Regions from separate parts of the Atlantibacter sp. MEI4A-1023 genome, predicted to be linked through region 1. Evidence: predicted binding sites of a transcription regulator. Region 1 holds the regulator's gene; each other region holds the start of a gene.
The links. Region 1 encodes sigma-54, which starts transcription at its own class of promoters, with help from an activator protein. Its sites were predicted from a motif close to GTTGGCACANNTTTCGCTNT; they were not measured.

Region 1 (4,568 bases):
GTTTATCCAGACCGGTCATCGGACGGAGTTTCGGGTCCCAGTGCGGGTTAGGCAAAAAGCGCACGTCAAATACATAATCCGCATCGATAGGGATGCCGTGTTTAAAGCCAAAGGATTCGAACACCATGGTCAGTTCACGCTCGCGTTTACCCAACAGGCGGGTACGCAGCATTTCCGCCAGTTCGTGGACCGACATCTCAGAAGTATCGACGATCAAATCGGCGCGGGAACGCAGCGGCTCCAGTAGATCGCTTTCTTTGTCGATAGCGCTTTCCAGTGAGAGATTCTTGCTGGAAAGAGGGTGCAGGCGACGGGTATCGCTGTAACGGCGGATCAGCGTATTGCGATCGGCATCGAGAAACAGCAACTGCGGCGAGAAGGTATCCGGCAGGTTGTTCATCGCCTGTTCGAAAATTTCCGGTGATTCCGGCATGTTGCGAACGTCAATGCTGACAGCGGCGGAAATATGATTATCTGAAAGCGTCCGGGCAAGATCGGGTAGGAGCACAACCGGCAGGTTGTCTACGCAATAGAACCCCATATCTTCCAGCGCACGCAACGCCACGGACTTTCCTGAGCCTGAGCGTCCGCTGACAATCATCAATACCATCTCGATTTCTCCCACACGGCGGGCTGCTTCGGTACAGCCAGGGTGACTTCCTCCACCCGATTATTCACTTTGGTTTTCATTGCTGCCTTCAGTAATGATCTGATACAGCTCTTCGTCGCTTTGCGCGGCACGCAGGCGGCGGCAAATCGTTTTGTCCGCCAGACGCTTCGCCACTAATGACAGGGTATGCAAATGCGTTTTGGTTTGATCTGCCGGGACCAGTAAGGCAAACAGCAGATCTACGGGTTGGTTATCAATGGCATCGAATGCAATAGGCGTCTCAAGCTGTACAAACACGCCTACGGCGCGCAAGGTATCTTCTTCCAGTTTGCCGTGTGGAATGGCAATGCCGTTGCCGATACCGGTACTGCCCATACGTTCGCGGGTCAGGATCGCTTCAAATACCACTTGTGGCGGCAGGCTTAACTGTTTTGCGGCCAGTTCGCTGACGATTTCCAGAGCGCGTTTTTTGCTCTGGCAGTGAACACCGCTGCGGGTACATTCCTGGTTAAGGACACTGCTCAAATCATAAGTCATCATATTTTCACCTAAGCATTCTCAATGCCAACGGCTCGTCGTCAGTGACCACGAGCCGTTGAAACACCAGGTAAACGCCCGGACTCTTAATGTTGTTTTAGTTTATCTTTATGTTTAGTCAATTGACGCGCCAGTTTATCAATAAGCCCGTCGATGGCTGCATACATGTCTTGCCCTTCCGCACTGGCATGAATCTCCCCACCGTTCACATGCAGAGTCGCATCCGAAATGTGAGTGACCTTCTCCACTTTCAGCACAATATAGACCTGGTTTATCCTTTCAAAATACTGCTCCAGCTTGGCGAACTTCGTGTTCAAAAACTCGCGCAAAGATTCAGTGATTTCGACGTTATGTCCTGTGATGTTGAGCTGCATAGTGTCTTCCTTATCGGTTATATCAGACCAGTTGTTTACGCTGGTTTGACGGCGGAATGGACAGAGACTCTCGATATTTGGCGACGGTACGGCGTGCCACCATGATACCTTGTTCAGACAGCATGGAGGTCAGTTTACTGTCGCTCAGGGGTTTTGCCGGATTCTCGCCGGCAATTAATTTCTTCACCAGAGCCCGAATAGCGGTGGAGGAGGCTTCGCCGCCGCCTTCAGTATTCACGTGGCTGGAGAAGAAATACTTCAGTTCAAAAATGCCGCGCGGGCTATGCAAATATTTTTGGGTCGTGACGCGCGAAATCGTCGATTCGTGCATTTCGACGGCCTGGGCGATATCTGCCAGCACCATCGGTTTCATATGTTCTTCACCCTGTTCAAAAAACGCCTGCTGCTGTTCTACAATGCAGCGGCTAACACGTAACAGGGTGTCGTTGCGGCTTTCCAGGCTCTTAATCAACCAGCGTGCTTCCTGAAGGTTGCTGCGGATAAACTGGCCATCGGCGTCGTTGCGGGCGCTACTGCCCATCGAGGCATAATGTTGATTGATCTTTAAACGCGGAATACTGTCGGCATTGAGTTCTACCGTCCAGACGCCGTTGTGTTTGCGCACCAGCACATCCGGGATGACATATTCCGGCTCGCTGGTTTGAATCGACTGGCCCGGTCTGGGGTCGAGGGACTGGATAAAATTGACCGCCTCTTTGAGGATGTCTTCTTTGAGCCGCGTCACGCGCATTAGCGTGCGGAAATCGTGATTCGCCAGCAGATCGAGATGCTCACTGACGATCAGCCGCGACTCTTCCAGCCAGGGGGTGTCTTTGGCATATTGCGAAAGCTGGATCAACAGGCAATCGCGCAAATCCCGGGCGGCGACGCCGACAGGATCAAAACGCTGGATGCGCTTCAGTACGGCTTCGACTTCTTCAATATCCGTTTCGTCATCCCCGACGCTTTCCAGAATATCTTCCAGCGACACGGTGAGATAGCCGGTGTCGTCCACGGCATCGACGATAGACGTGGCAATTGCGCGGTCGGTATCGGAAAAGGGGGTCAGTTCAACCTGCCACATCAGGTAATCCTGGAGTGACTGGGTGGTTTCGCCCTGATAGATAGGCAGTTCATCATCCTGATAATCCACCCCGTTACCCGAAGGCGTTCCAGCGGTGTAGATTTCGTCCCAACTGGCGTCTAACGGCAGTTCGTCCGGCATCTCTTTTTGTTCAAGAGCGTCGGCGGTGTCCAGCGTTTCAGTATCACGGGCTTCCTGAGTGTCTATCTCATCATGAAAGTCGGTTTGCTCCAGCAACGGATTGCTGTCCAGCGCCTGTTGCAGCTCCTGCTGGAGTTCTAACGTAGACAGCTGCAACAAGCGGATCGCCTGTTGCAGTTGCGGCGTCATGGCAAGCTGTTGGCTTAGCCTCAGTTGCAAACCTTGCTTCATATTCAGAGCAACATTCCTCAGGTTTATACCCTAACTGTACAACCTCTCTGGCATCGAAGGCCGATGCAGGGAAGCGGCAAGGGGTACTTACGTCAATTATACCTGCACAGGCAGATTCTGAAGCTTCGTCAGGGAGCTTCAACCCTCTGTGATTTGCTCTACCGTATCAGAGTCTGAACTCTTCCCCAAGATACACACGTTTAACCTGTTCGTCTTGCAGGATTTGGTCAGGCGTACCGTGCGCAATCAGGTTGCCCTGGCTCACGATATAAGCGCGCTCGCAGACCGCCAGCGTTTCGCGGACGTTGTGGTCAGTGATCAGTACGCCGAGGCCGCTGTCGCGCAGATGCTCAATAATACGTTTAATATCAATTACCGAGATGGGATCTACCCCAGCAAACGGCTCATCGAGCAGAATAAATTTGGGATTCGCCGCCAGCGCACGGGCAATTTCAACGCGGCGACGTTCACCGCCGGACAGCGACTGGCCGAGGCTATTACGCAAGTGGTCGATGTGGAACTCTTCCATCAGCTCGACGGCGCGGTCTTCACGCTGTTCGCTGGTGAGATCGTCACGGATCTGCAACACCGCCATCAGGTTGTCATAAACGCTCAGGCGGCGAAAAATCGACGCTTCCTGCGGGAGGTAACCAATACCGCGACGGGCGCGGGCATGCAAAGGCAGCAGGCTGATGTCTTCATCATCAATGATGATATTCCCGGCATCGCGCGGGACAATTCCCACCACCATATAGAACGTCGTGGTCTTGCCCGCACCGTTCGGGCCGAGCAGACCCACGATTTCACCTGAATTCACCGTCAGGCTGACATCCTCGACGACGCGGCGGCCTTTATAGGCTTTGGCGAGGTTTTTCGCTGTTAATGTTGCCATAAAAAATTAGTTACTCTTGTTGGGCGCTGGCGCATTGGCGGCGGGTTTGTTCTTGTCCTGCAACTGCGACGGCACCAGCACGGTCGTCACGCGTTTGCCCTTATCGCTAAACGCCTGCATCTTCTGCTCTTTGACCAGGTAGGTGATTTTGTCGCCCTTGATGTTGCTGTCCAACTGCTCAAGGAAGGCATTGCCGGTCAGGGTCACAAAGTCATTCTGCAGTTCATAATGCATGGTATCGGCACGGCCTTTAACCGGTTTGCCGTTGTCCTGCATCTGGAAAAAGGTGGCGGGTTTACCGTAGCCGTCGATCACCTCTTTGCCGCTCTCGCCGCCCGGACGGGTGACAACCACTTTGTCGGCATTGATTTTGATCGTGCCCTGGGTCACCACGACGTTACCGGTGAAGGTCACGACGTTGCCCTGCATATCCAGCGACTGTTGATCGGATTCGATATGAATCGGCTGATCGGTATCACCGGTCAGCGCCAGCGCTGGAAAAGCCGCCGCCAGCAACGCACCGGATAAGGCAAGGTTAAGGCTGAGTTTGTTTATTTGGAATTTCATAGGACGTTCTAACCTTTTCAATCAGCTCGGCAGTTTTGCTGCGTAAGTTTCCGCGCATTTTTAGGCCGCTGGAGTTAAAGCTGGTGCCGTATAACGTCACCAGATCGTCTGACGCCACATCCTGCGTCAGTA
Region 2 (4,568 bases), 2.0 Mb from region 1:
TAAGTGTACCTATTATCTCAAGTGATGTTTTGGTGTAATTTTACACTAATTCATTCATTCACTAATTAGATGGGGGTGATTCATAATTGATCCATCGCAATAAGACACTAAACGTTGAGAGGGAGGCGGTATCGCTATGCCAGAGACTAAAAATACAGTGCAAACAAATATGTATGAAGCGCTGGCGTATAAACCGGTACCTCATATTGAGACACTTATTGATTGGCTTTCGCCCCACGCCAACCTTTTTAGAACAAGCGCAAAACAAATTATTAACTACGAGACTTATCATTCCCGGCAATGTTTTCTATTGCTGGAGGGGACCGTTGCGCTATTTCGCAGTCGCGATTGTTTTATGCTGAATTCAGAATCGGCTCCTTATGTCTTTGGATTAAGTAACCAAAGTGCCGATGCGAATTATCTGCATATGCAAACGCTGGAAGAGTCTATTATTGCCAGCATTCCGCTATGTGAGGCTAACCGTATTATTGCTGAACATAATCTCTGGCAAAGCCTCGCGAAGGTATTGATTTATACCGCCGGTCGGATATACGAACATTGCACGCGCATTTATGCGCCATCCTCTTACGATATTATCCGCTCACAATTGTATGAACTGATGGAGGAATCTACAGAAATAAGACTGAGCATTACGGCGGCGAACTATATTCAAACGCGCACCTTTCTCTCTCGCAGCAGTATTATGAAAATCTTAGCCGATCTCAGAAAGGGCGGTTATATCACGACCCGGCGCGGCGTGCTGATGGATATTCCTCATCGGATACCCTTGAAGTACTAAAATTTTTAACCTGCTACAGGTAAGACTGCGCAACTATGCGTATGCTAATACCATCGATATAACGGGTTTGCGAATAAACGCGATGAACAGCGATGATCCTGTTTCTCTGATGAAACTACCGTCTCCCTGGGCGGCGCAGTTACTTGACGAATTGACTCAGGATGAGGACTTTATGACCTGGCCGAAAGGCAGCAAATTACCGTTTCACCAGAAGGGTGAACCGGTGTGCCATTTTGTCCGGCTGGGCACGCTGACGCTGGAACGCAGCGACGATTCGCTTTTAATGGGCACCGTGAGCGCACCGCTGGCGCTGGGGTGGATGAGCGCGATTTCCTCTCGCATCATTATGCGGGCTAAAGAACCCTGCGAAGTCGCAACCCTGGCCCGAACACAGATCATGCAGCGGGTTGACGAAAAGCAGCTCTGGGATCTGGTGGCGAAACATATGCTGCATATCACCAATAAATTGTTTATCTACAATGAAATCCTCACCGCGCCGACGACCTATGAGCTGGTCTGCTATCAGTTAATGAGCCTGATGGAAGAGCCTGACTCGGTCCGCAATAGCACTGCGGCTTATCAGTACATTCTCGATCGCACCCGCCTGTCCCGCAGCAGCGTGATGAAAATGCTCGCTGAGCTGAAAAAAGGCGGATATATCCGGCTTGAACAGGGAAAGCTGATGGTCATCAATTCGCTGCCCGCCGGGTTCTAAGTCCCTTCATCTTCACCAGGTTTCGGCATTTTTGTCGACACCTGCCGACATGCCATTAATTCTTCCTTGTGATCGATGCCCCGCGTGAATGCCATGATCTTTGAACCTGGACAAAGCAACGCGCTGATGGCAGGTAATAAAATACCCGCGCGACGGTAACGGGAATTCGCTTTACGCCTCCTCTGCTTCTGGCGCAGTTATTGCTTTACCTGTGCCGGAAACAATAAGGAGGCGCTATGCATGAACTCACGCTTTGCCAGCGGGCCCTGGAATTAATCGAACAGCAAGCCGTCCGGCACAATGCCCGTAAAGTCACGGCGGTGTGGTTAAAAATCGGCGCGTTCTCGTGCGTAGAGCGCAGCGCGCTGGAGTTTTGTTTTGATCTTATCTGCCGGGATAGCCTGGCAGAAGGCTGCGAACTGCACATTGAGCAGCAAGATGCCGAGTGCTGGTGCCCTGAATGCCAGCAATACGTCACGCTGCTGTCCCAGCGCGTGCGGCAATGCCCGCATTGCGGCTGCGATCAATTAAACATCGTTGCCGACGAAGGTTTGCAGATAAAACGAATGGAAATCGCTCAGGAGTAAATTATGTGTACCACATGCGGTTGCGCCGAAGGCAACCTTTATATTGAAGGTGACGAGCGCAACCCGCACTCCGCCTTTCGCAGCGCGCCTTTTGCACCGGCTGCGCGTCCTAAGATGCACATCAACGCTATCCGTACCCAGGATTTCAGCCCCAGCGAAAGCGGGCAGGGCGATCTGCACTACGGCCACGGCGAAGCCGGTACCCACGCACCGGGCATGAGCCAGCGGCGGATGCTGGAAATCGAAATCGACGTGCTGGATAAAAACAACCAGCTTGCCATTCGCAACCGCGCCCGTTTCGCGGCCCGCGAGCAACTGGTACTGAACCTGGTGTCCAGCCCCGGCTCCGGTAAAACCACCTTACTGACTGAAACCCTGAAACGCCTGCATGGCACGGTGCCATGCGCGGTTATCGAAGGCGACCAGCAAACCGTGAATGACGCCGAGCGCATCCGCGCTACCGGTACGCCAGCGATTCAGGTGAATACCGGTAAAGGCTGCCACCTCGATGCGCAAATGATCCATGACGCTATGCAGCGCCTGCCGCTGGATAATAACGGCATCCTGTTTATCGAAAACGTCGGCAACCTGGTGTGCCCGGCCAGCTTCGACCTGGGCGAACGCCATAAAGTCGCGGTGCTGTCGGTGACCGAAGGGGAAGATAAGCCGCTTAAATATCCGCATATGTTCGCTGCCGCCTCGGTCATGTTGCTGAACAAAGTCGATTTACTGCCGTATCTCACCTTCGATCTGGATGCCTGCCTCGCCAGCGCCCGGGCGGTGAATCCGGATATCGAAATCATGCTGGTTTCCGCCACAACGGGGGAGGGCATGGATGCCTGGCTCGCCTGGCTGGAGGCGCAACGATGTGCATAGGCATCCCCGGCCAGATCCGAGAAATTGGCCCCGGTAACAGTGCGCTGATTGACGTGAGCGGCGCCAGGCGTGACGTGGATTTAACCCTGGTGGGCACCCATGATGAACACGGCAATTCACGTGTCGGCCAGTGGGTATTAGTCCATGTTGGCTTCGCCATGAGCGTGATTGACGAGCAGGAAGCCAGGGAAACCCTGGAAGCGCTGCACAATATGTATGAAGTCGAGCCCGACGTGGGCGTGTTGTTGTTCCCCGAGGAGCATCGCTGATGCGTTATGTCGATGAGTACCGCGATCCCGAGCGGGTGATGGCGCTGATTGAAGTATTAAAAGCCCGTGCCCCGTTGTTACCCTATGACGCACAGCGCCCGCTGCGGATTATGGAAGTGTGCGGTGGCCACACTCACGCCATCTTCAAGTTCGGCCTCGATCAACTGCTGCCGGACAATATCGAGTTTATCCACGGCCCCGGCTGCCCGGTGTGTGTACTGCCGATGGGGCGTATTGATAGCTGTCTGGAGATCGCCAGCCATCCTGAAGTGATTTTCTGTACCTTTGGCGATGCCATGCGCGTACCGGGTAAAAACGGCTCGCTGATGGATGCCAAAGCGCGCGGCGCGGACGTGCGGATTATCTACTCCCCGCTGGATGCCTTAAAACTGGCCGAAGCTAACCCGGATCGCAAAGTGGTGTTCTTTGGGTTGGGTTTTGAAACCACCATGCCCACTACCGCCATCACTCTACAGCAGGCGAAACGGCGTAATCTGAATAATTTCTTCTTTTTCTGCCAGCACATCACCCTGATCCCTACCTTGCGCAGCCTGCTGGAACAGCCGGACAACGGTATCGATTCGTTCCTCGCGCCGGGGCACGTCAGCATGGTGATTGGCACGGCGGCGTATCATTTTATCGCTGATGAATTCCAGCGTCCGCTGGTGGTCGCGGGGTTTGAACCTATTGATCTGCTACAGGGCGTGTTGATGCTGGTGGAGCAAAAAATCGCCCGGCACAGCCGGGTGGAAAACCAGTACAAACGCGTGGTGCCCGATGCTGGCAGCCTGGCGGCGCAACAGGCCATTGATGAGGTATTTTGCGTGCAGGGCGATAGCGAATGGCGCGGGCTGGGCGTGATTGAGGATTCCGGCGTGCGGCTCACCGCCCGCTATGCCCATTTCGACGCCGAGCGGCACTTTCACCTTACACCGCAGCAGGTGTACGACGATCCGCGCGCACGCTGTGGCGATGTGCTGACCGGGCGCTGCAAACCCGCCCAATGCCCGCTGTTTGGCGTGCACTGCAACCCGCAAAATGCCTTTGGTGCCCTGATGGTGTCATCGGAAGGCGCTTGCGCCGCCTGGTATCAATATCGTTCCACGGAGTGTGAAGTATGAAGAGCGTTACCCTTGCCCACGGCAACGGCGGCCAGGCGATGCAGCAGCTGATTAATCAGCTGTTTATGAAGGCGTTTTCTAACCCTTTACTCAGCATCCAGGAAGACCAGGCGCGGATCCCGCTGGCGGAACTCACCGCACGGGGCGACAGGCTGGCGTTTTCTACCGACAGCTACGTTATCGATCCGCTGTTCTTTCCCG
Region 3 (4,568 bases), 1.0 Mb from region 1:
GTGGACCTTTTCAGGACCACTCTGAAGTTTTCTGGTATCTTGCAGTAAAGATGGTGGAGCTATGCGGGATCGAACCGCAGACCTCCTGCGTGCAAAGCAGGCGCTCTCCCAGCTGAGCTATAGCCCCATCGTAGTGAAATCCCGTCAACCGCAATTTTTCCTGAGACAAGGCGCGCAAGGACGAAGCACAGTGAACTGTGCGGGTCATTTCGCAACGCAGTGTCAGGGAAAATTTGGTAGGCCTGAGTGGACTTGAACCACCGACCTCACCCTTATCAGGGGTGCGCTCTAACCACCTGAGCTACAAGCCTGCAGAGATTTTTACTGCTCGTTTTCTATCAGACAATCTGTGTGAGCACTGCGCGGGCTGTATCTTTAAGGTAAGGAGGTGATCCAACCGCAGGTTCCCCTACGGTTACCTTGTTACGACTTCACCCCAGTCATGAATCACAAAGTGGTAAGCGCCCTCCCGGAGGTTAAGCTACCTACTTCTTTTGCAACCCACTCCCATGGTGTGACGGGCGGTGTGTACAAGGCCCGGGAACGTATTCACCGTGGCATTCTGATCCACGATTACTAGCGATTCCGACTTCATGGAGTCGAGTTGCAGACTCCAATCCGGACTACGACGCACTTTATGAGGTCCGCTTGCTCTCGCGAGGTCGCTTCTCTTTGTATGCGCCATTGTAGCACGTGTGTAGCCCTGGTCGTAAGGGCCATGATGACTTGACGTCATCCCCACCTTCCTCCAGTTTATCACTGGCAGTCTCCTTTGAGTTCCCGGCCGGACCGCTGGCAACAAAGGATAAGGGTTGCGCTCGTTGCGGGACTTAACCCAACATTTCACAACACGAGCTGACGACAGCCATGCAGCACCTGTCTCACAGTTCCCGAAGGCACTTCCGCATCTCTGCAGAATTCTGTGGATGTCAAGACCAGGTAAGGTTCTTCGCGTTGCATCGAATTAAACCACATGCTCCACCGCTTGTGCGGGCCCCCGTCAATTCATTTGAGTTTTAACCTTGCGGCCGTACTCCCCAGGCGGTCGACTTAACGCGTTAGCTCCGGAAGCCACGCCTCAAGGGCACAACCTCCAAGTCGACATCGTTTACGGCGTGGACTACCAGGGTATCTAATCCTGTTTGCTCCCCACGCTTTCGCACCTGAGCGTCAGTCTTTGTCCAGGGGGCCGCCTTCGCCACCGGTATTCCTCCAGATCTCTACGCATTTCACCGCTACACCTGGAATTCTACCCCCCTCTACAAGACTCAAGCCTGCCAGTTTCGGATGCAGTTCCCAGGTTGAGCCCGGGGATTTCACATCCGACTTGACAGACCGCCTGCGTGCGCTTTACGCCCAGTAATTCCGATTAACGCTTGCACCCTCCGTATTACCGCGGCTGCTGGCACGGAGTTAGCCGGTGCTTCTTCTGCGGGTAACGTCAATGAAAGCGGTTATTAACCACTCTCCCTTCCTCCCCGCTGAAAGTACTTTACAACCCGAAGGCCTTCTTCATACACGCGGCATGGCTGCATCAGGCTTGCGCCCATTGTGCAATATTCCCCACTGCTGCCTCCCGTAGGAGTCTGGACCGTGTCTCAGTTCCAGTGTGGCTGGTCATCCTCTCAGACCAGCTAGGGATCGTCGCCTAGGTGAGCCGTTACCCCACCTACTAGCTAATCCCATCTGGGTTCATCTGATGGCAAGAGGCCCGAAGGTCCCCCTCTTTGGTCTTGCGACGTTATGCGGTATTAGCTACCGTTTCCAGTAGTTATCCCCCTCCATCAGGCAGATCCCCAGACATTACTCACCCGTCCGCCACTCGTCAGCAAAGCAGCAAGCTGCTTCCTGTTACCGTTCGACTTGCATGTGTTAGGCCTGCCGCCAGCGTTCAATCTGAGCCATGATCAAACTCTTCAATTTAAAAGTTTGATGCTCGTGAATTAAACTTCGTAATGAATTACGTGTTCACTCAGAGACTTGATAATTCTATGTGCATCCGAAGATGCTGAGATATCAATCCTGCGAGTGCCCACACAGATTGTCTGATAAATTGTTAAAGAGCAGTTGCGACGCAGCTTTCAGCTCACTGTCGCGAGGTGGCGTATATTACGCTTTCCTCTTTCAGAGTCAACCCTGAATTTCAGGATTTTTCTCTTTGTTGTTCTGACTGTTGCTGTGAAGCATTTCACATTGTCGTCTCAACGGAGGCGCATTATAGGGTTCCCATTTTTTTGCACAAGCCTTTTTTCGATCTTTTATTTCGATCGCTGTTTTTTCATGCTTTTCGCTGCGATCGCATACGATCTGCTTAAAAAATGATACCGTTTTGCCTTGCTTACCCTTCGTAATGCGGCCAAAGTTCCTTTCACAGTCTTTGATTGATGAGGTTTTTATGTCTGCAGTACTGCGTCCTTATAAAGATACCTTTCCCAAACGCGGCCACCGCGTCATGGTCGATTCATCGAGCGTGGTGATTGGCGATGTACGTATTGCCGATGACGTCGGCATCTGGCCGCTGGTTGCAATGCGCGGCGACGTGCATTTTATTGAGATTGGCGCGCGCACTAATATTCAGGATGGAAGCGTGCTTCATGTCACGCATAAGTCATCTTATAACCCGCAAGGGAATCCATTAGTTATTGGCGAAGACGTCACGGTAGGCCATAAAGTGATGCTGCACGGCTGCACCATCGGCAATCGCGTGCTGGTAGGAATGGGCTCTATTGTATTAGATGGCGCGGTAGTAGAAGACGATGTGATGATTGGCGCAGGCAGTCTGGTTCCGCAAAACAGGCGACTGGAGAGCGGTTACTTGTATCTGGGAAGCCCGGTCAAACAAATTCGCCCGCTCTCAGATGCTGAGATACAGGGCTTAGTCTATTCCGCTAATAACTACGTGAAATGGAAAGACGAGTATCTGGATCAAGAAAGCCAAAACCAGCCCTGAGCATCATCGAGCCCTTCAGCAATAAGGGGCTCGAGTTCTTCTTCCAAATCCCAACGGTGTTGGCGAAACCGTTCCAGCCAGTCTGAAGGCGTTTCACCGCCAAAGCGCCTGGCCAGTGTCCCGGCAGATATTGCGCAGTTCACCTGAAACCCACCTGTCAGGGCCGGAAAGCACACTGCACACAACTCTTCATTCCACTGTTCAACATCCGGAAACTGGATCGCCTGATTCATGCCGCCATTTCCTGCTTGAGACGTTCAATTACCGGGACCACATCCGGCATCTGTCCATGCCAAAGCATAAAAGCATGCGCCGCCTGGCCCACCAGCATACCCAACCCATCGGCCATACTGTGCGCACCCAGCGACTCGCACCAGCTTAGGAAAGGCGTACGCCCATGTTGATAGAACATGTCATAACAATGAACGCTGGCGTGAATAAGTGAAGCCGGGATCCCCGGCAGATCGCCAGAAAGCCCGCAGGATGTGGCGTTCACAATAAGCTCGAACTCATGCCCTTCAAGCGCGTCGCCCGCCAACGCAGCCACACTGCCGGTATGACTGAAAAGCGTGGCTAATTGCTCAGCGCGGGACACCGTCCGGTTAGTTATTGTCACCGCGCAGTCTAAAGAAAGCAGTGGAAGCAAGACGCCCCGGGCCGCGCCACCTGCGCCAATTAATAACACGCGCGCGCCAGGCTTAATCATTTTCAGACGCTCTAAATCACTTAGCAGGCCGATGCCGTCCGTGTTATCGCCAAGCAAACGACCATCTTCAAGACGTTTAAGGGTATTCACCGCTCCCGCCAGCGAAGCGCGTTCGGTGAGTTGGTCAGCGCACCCAAATGCTTCTTCTTTGAAGGGAACCGTGACGTTAGCCCCCTTGCCACCTGCCTGAAAAAAAGCATCCAGCGTAGGGATAAACCCATCAAGCGGGGCAAGAACCCGGCCATAAGGATGTTCAATCTGGAGTTGCTGTGCAAAGAGCTGATGAATAAAAGGCGATTTGCTGTGGGCAACAGGGTTGCCGAATACCGCATAAGTTTCCATTACATCACCCCTCACGAAAAAGTTCGCCCGTCAGCGCATCGCAGATCTCTGAAGGATTAACGCGTCCGCCCGTTGCGCCATCCAGCACAGGGAAATCATGACCAAATTGTAGCCGGACTTCCTGAGTGCTACGGCACGGCGGTAAACCGGTTAAGTTAGCACTGGTTGACACTAACGGTTTACCAAACGCTTCACACAGCGCAATTACCAACGGGTGATCGGTTACGCGCACGGCCAGCGTCTCAAAACGACCGGTAAGCCAGCGCGGCGTCGTCTTTTTGGCAGGAAAGACAAAGGTTACAGGGCCTGGCCACCGGGCAAAAACAGCGTCGCGCTGCTCTGCAGTCAAGGCGGCGTCATCAATATAAGGCATGAGTTGGTCGAAACGGGAGGCGATGAGAATTAGTCCCTTTTCCACTGGGCGCTGCTTGAGCGCCAGCAGTCGATTGACCGCAATTTCACTGTCGGGATCGCAGCCTACGCCGAACACAGCTTCGGTAGGATAGGCAATAACTAGTTGTTTTTTCAGGACCTCAACGAGCGATTCGATTGAGTCCGCAGGCAGGTTTT

Region 2: the regulator sigma-54 is predicted to act here: its motif matches at 1,702-1,721, upstream of hypA (hydrogenase maturation nickel metallochaperone HypA).
Region 3: the regulator sigma-54 is predicted to act here: its motif matches at 2,099-2,118, upstream of ACVV26_RS02140 (gamma carbonic anhydrase family protein).

What each region holds. Positions count from the first base shown of each region.
Region 1 covers NZ_CM149568.1:4,124,937-4,129,504, reverse strand. The annotation lists gene rapZ (RNase adapter RapZ) at 1-610, opposite strand, end outside; gene ptsN (PTS IIA-like nitrogen regulatory protein PtsN) at 671-1,150, opposite strand; gene hpf (ribosome hibernation promoting factor) at 1,234-1,521, opposite strand; gene rpoN (RNA polymerase factor sigma-54) at 1,544-2,977, opposite strand; gene lptB (LPS export ABC transporter ATP-binding protein) at 3,144-3,869, opposite strand; gene lptA (lipopolysaccharide ABC transporter substrate-binding protein LptA) at 3,876-4,436, opposite strand; gene lptC (LPS export ABC transporter periplasmic protein LptC) at 4,405-4,568, opposite strand, start outside.
Region 2 covers NZ_CM149568.1:1,405,395-1,409,962, forward strand. The annotation lists gene ACVV26_RS06790 (winged helix-turn-helix transcriptional regulator) at 137-799, shown strand; gene ACVV26_RS06795 (winged helix-turn-helix transcriptional regulator) at 882-1,514, shown strand; gene hypA (hydrogenase maturation nickel metallochaperone HypA) at 1,751-2,101, shown strand; gene hypB (hydrogenase nickel incorporation protein HypB) at 2,105-2,977, shown strand; gene ACVV26_RS06810 (HypC/HybG/HupF family hydrogenase formation chaperone) at 2,968-3,246, shown strand; gene hypD (hydrogenase formation protein HypD) at 3,246-4,367, shown strand; gene hypE (hydrogenase expression/formation protein HypE) at 4,364-4,568, shown strand, end outside.
Region 3 covers NZ_CM149568.1:430,986-435,553, reverse strand. The annotation lists tRNA gene ACVV26_RS02155 (tRNA-Ala) at 52-127, opposite strand; tRNA gene ACVV26_RS02150 (tRNA-Ile) at 235-311, opposite strand; rRNA gene ACVV26_RS02145 (16S ribosomal RNA) at 382-1,923, opposite strand; gene ACVV26_RS02140 (gamma carbonic anhydrase family protein) at 2,396-2,950, shown strand; gene ACVV26_RS02135 (DUF1488 family protein) at 2,926-3,183, opposite strand; gene aroE (shikimate dehydrogenase) at 3,180-3,998, opposite strand; gene tsaC (L-threonylcarbamoyladenylate synthase type 1 TsaC) at 4,003-4,568, opposite strand, start outside; gene ACVV26_RS02120 (DNA topoisomerase family protein) at 4,568-4,568, opposite strand, start outside.